2 regions of the Colwellia sp. M166 genome follow, and region 1 is predicted to be linked to the other one. Evidence: predicted binding sites of a transcription regulator. Region 1 holds the regulator's gene; the other holds the start of a gene.

Region 1 (2,211 bases):
TGGTAAGACTAATATTTCCCTTAATACCGCGATTTCTTTAGCAAAATTAGGCAAGCGGGTTTTAGTACTAGATGCTGATTTAGGTTTAGCTAATGTTGATGTGATGCTAGGTCTGCGTGTACAACGTAACTTGTCTCATGTTTTGTCCGGCGAGTGCGAGTTAGATGATATTATCATTCAAGGTCCCGCTGGTATTAACATTATCCCCGCTACATCTGGCACGCAATCTATGGTCGATTTAACACCTGCTGAACATGCTGGTCTTATTCGTGCCTTTAGCGATATGCAAACAAAATTTGATATTTTAATTGTTGATACTGCCGCCGGCATCTCGGATATGGTATTGAGTTTTTGTCGAGCATCACAAGATGTTTTATTAGTGGTATGCGACGAGCCAACGTCAATCACGGATTGCTATGCGCTGATGAAGTTATTAAGCCGAGATCACGGTTTATTTAAATTTAAAGTAGTGGCTAACATGGTGCGCAGTGCAAAAGAAGGTCAACAGCTATATGCTAAGCTTTCGAAAGTCACAGACAGATTTTTGGATGTTACTTTAGAGTTAGTTGCTGTTATACCTTTTGACGAAAATATCCGTAAATCAGTGAGAAAACAACAAGCGATTGTTGAAGCATTTCCCGACTCCCCTGCCGCAGTTAGCCTAAAATCACTTGCTCAGAATATTATAAGTTGGCCAGTGCCACAACAAGCTTCTGGGCACTTAGAGTTTTTTATTGAGCAGTTACTAGAACACTAACCAACAGAGAAGTGAACTATAGTGGTTAAATTACATACTTATAGTGTTGATAAAACAGCTTTGTTGGAGCAACACACGGTATTAGTAAAACGAATTGCTTATCATTTACTTGCTCGGTTACCTGCCAGTGTTATCGTAGATGACCTTATTCAATCGGGCATGATAGGATTACTCGAAGCGGCTAATAATTTTGATAATACCAAAGGGGCTAGCTTTGAAACCTTTGCTGGTATTCGAATTCGTGGTGCAATGCTTGATGAGATCCGCCGTGGTGACTGGGTTCCTCGTTCCGTACATAAAAATAGCCGGATGATCAGCGAAGCAATCAAAAATTTAGAAGCAGCATACGGTCGTGATGTTTCTGATATTGAAGTTGCTGAAAAACTTGATATTTCGATAAATGAATATCATCATATGCTCAATGAAGTAAGTTCAGGTAAAATATTGGGGATTGACGACTTAGGTGTTAGCGAAGATGTTATTGAACTAGCACATAACCATCAACAAGATGAACCTTATGCTAACATTGAGCATAGTATCTTCAAAAAATCATTGGCTGAATGCATTTCCTCTTTACCCGAGCGTGAAGCTTTAGTACTGTCATTATATTATGATGAAGAGCTCAACCTGAGGGAAATTGGCCAAGTACTTGATGTGAGTGAATCACGGGTAAGCCAAATACACAGTCAGGCTATGCATAGACTAAAAGCTCGTATGCAATCGTGGCAAAGTTAAGTAGAATACTCGTATCGTTATAATTTTAAATGTTCTCACCGGAGGGTGCCTTGGATAAAAATATGAAAGTGCTTGTTGTTGATGATTTCTCAACAATGAGACGAATAATCAAAAATTTGTTACGTGACTTGGGTTTCACCAACATCTCAGAAGCTGATGATGGCAGTACGGCATTGCCGATGCTAAAAGACGGTGCCTTTGATTTTGTGGTTACTGATTGGAATATGCCCGGCATGCAAGGGATTGACTTACTTAAAGCGATTAGAGCTGACAGTAAATTGTCACATATTCCGGTATTAATGGTAACTGCTGAAGCGAAAAAAGAGCAAATCGTTATGGCTGCTCAAGCGGGTGTTAATGGCTATATTGTTAAACCATTTACCGCTGCCACGCTAAATAGCAAACTTGATAAAATCTTTGAACGTCTTGGTTAATTATTTGATTTTGTTACGCAAGGACGTGATATGAGTACAAATACTAGTGTCCATGTTTCTCTGGAACAGGCTAAATTGTTGGTTGAATATATAGAAACCGATCAACAAGATAAAGCTGATGAGTTAATTGCAGAAATTCAAAGTCCGATTAACACCGCATTGTTTGCAGAAATTGGCAAATTGACACGGCAATTACATGACTCGTTGAATAATTTTCATCTTGATTCACGTTTAAATGATTTAGCTACAGCGGATATTCCTGATGCTAAAGAAAGATTAAACTTC
Region 2 (2,211 bases), 1.4 Mb from region 1:
AAGCGATTATCTTGGCAAAAAAATCAGCCTCATCTCCTGAACAACTCATGCGGTCTCGCTATAGTGCCTACGCAACCGAGCAATTTGAGTATATTTTCCTGACTTATGCGAGTGCTAGCCAAGTTGAACAGTCTATTGAAGATATTGCTCAGTGGTCTAAACAAACTCACTGGTTAAAACTCATTATTCATCAAGTCAGTGATTATCAGAAAGACTTAGCGAGCCATAATAGTGCCCAAGTAGAGTTTTCAGCCTTTTATCGACATCAAGGTCAAATTTGGCAAATGCGAGAAAAGTCTCACTTTATTATTGAGCAGGGCCTATGGCGCTATCTTGATGGTGCAGTATCTGACAATCAAGTGGTACAAAAACCTAAACGTAATGACCATTGCTTTTGTGGTAGCGAAAAAAAATTCAAACACTGTTGTGCTAAAAGCCTTTAAGCATAAACTTCCATAAGTGGTGATTTAACAATGGTTGTTTGTACAGCAGTAAGCCAAGCATTAACATTAAATTCAGCTCGCTGCTGTGTTTGCGTTGAAGATTTTTGTTGATGTTTTTGTTGACAATATAAACTAGTGTTATCCATAACTTGCTGATTTATATACTTTACATCATCACGAAATGCCAATGGTTTTGGTTTCAGTGTATTAGCTAAACGTAGTTGATCTAATTGCTGGTTTTCAACCAAACTTGCTTGGTTAAATTCTTCCAACGCTTCAATATTTTTTAATGCTAACGGCGCTTCATCAGGTAATTGGAAATGTTTTCTTAGTTGTTCTGATGTGGTGGTTTTTTCTGCTGATGTGGTTACCGGTAATTTGAACTGACTGTGTGCTCGAACATCGTCAGTTAACATGGCGAGCATTAACGAAAAATCAGAACGACGTTCATGATGAACACTCTCATTAAGCTGTTCGCCTAACTGAAGTTCATGAACTAATATGTCATTTGATAACACGTTTGATTTCAAAATAATCTACTGTTTTACTACCGATAATATTAATATCGGCAGGACGATAAATTACTTTAGTGTTAATCGCAGTTATACCAATTTTACTAAGTTTCTAATGAATACAGAATATTGCCTAAGGTAAGTTACCCATTCACATTAGCCTCTGCTATAGGCTAATTTTTAAGACTGTAAGGCGAAACAAGGATTCTGTGGACATTCTCGGCTTTGATTAGCAGATTTTTCAAGCGTACAGCGCTATAAACCAAAAACTCAACACACCTAAGATTAAACAGTCACATGCTTCATTGGCCAACTAAGAATAAAGCTTGCTCCACCCTGTTCACTATCGATCACTGAAGCACTACCACCGTGCCATTCCATAATTCGACAAACAATAGCTAAACCTAAGCCAAAGCCCCCTGTTTCTCTATTACGTGAAGTATCACCGCGTGAAAAAGCATCAAAGATAGTGCGTTTGAAATCATCACTGACACCACCACCATTATCAGTGACACGTATCTGGCAATGATCTTGATGTTGCATAATAGTGATATCAATTTCACCATTGCCATATTTTATTGCATTAGAAATATAATTATTCAGGGCGCGACTAATAAAGTGTCGATCGGCTTCTACTTTTATATTGCCCAGAAGATTATTGACGGTAAATTTTTGCTCAAATTGTTGATAATTACAGACCTGTTTTTCAACAATTTCAACCAGCGATTCTGCAAAGAAATTCAGCGTTGGTTTTTCATTATCAAAACTAGCATAAATTAGCATCTCACTAATTAATTGCTCTAACTCACAAATATCTTTGCTAATTGCTGTGCGATATTTTTCCTGCTTAGCTTTATCATCTGTACACGCCAACATCTGTAAAGCAAACTTGGAGCGTGCTAATGGCGTGCGCAGTTCATGCGCTACCGCTGTTGACAATTCTTTGTGGGCATCAATTAAGCGCTTAATGCGACTAGCCATGGTATTAAAGGCTGTCACCATTGGCTCTGTCATTGTCGATCTTGCTTGTGGTGCGACAACATCAAAGCTATCTTGACCAAATTCAATAGCAGTTTTTCGCAATTGATCTAAATCACGAGAAAGCGGTCGTAACCAAAAGAATAATAAACAAGCTAAAGTAGCCAGTAAAATAACACGAATTAACGCTTCCATGCGGGGTCTAGTTGGCATTTTTGCCGGCCCTAACACTATCACCATTGCCGTATGGTTAATCAGGTGATGAATTTCTACCGCAT

The links. The regulator FliA, encoded in region 1, starts transcription of late flagellar genes. The targets are predictions, from matches to a motif close to CTAAAGNTNNNNNNNNNNNNGCCGATA.
Region 2: FGD67_RS01460 (VC2046/SO_2500 family protein) is a predicted target of FliA. The motif match lies at 1,007-1,033, and genes of this name have one in related genera.

Annotation. Positions count from the first base shown of each region.
Region 1 is NZ_CP040755.1:1,706,685-1,708,895, reverse strand. Features, by position in the region: gene FGD67_RS07725 (MinD/ParA family protein) at 1-757, shown strand, start outside; gene FGD67_RS07720 (RNA polymerase sigma factor FliA) at 779-1,492, shown strand; gene cheY (chemotaxis response regulator CheY) at 1,543-1,926, shown strand; gene FGD67_RS07710 (protein phosphatase CheZ) at 1,957-2,211, shown strand, end outside.
Region 2 is NZ_CP040755.1:297,302-299,512, reverse strand. Features, by position in the region: gene FGD67_RS01465 (YchJ family protein) at 1-443, shown strand, start outside; gene FGD67_RS01460 (VC2046/SO_2500 family protein) at 440-973, opposite strand; gene FGD67_RS01455 (ATP-binding protein) at 1,241-2,211, opposite strand, start outside.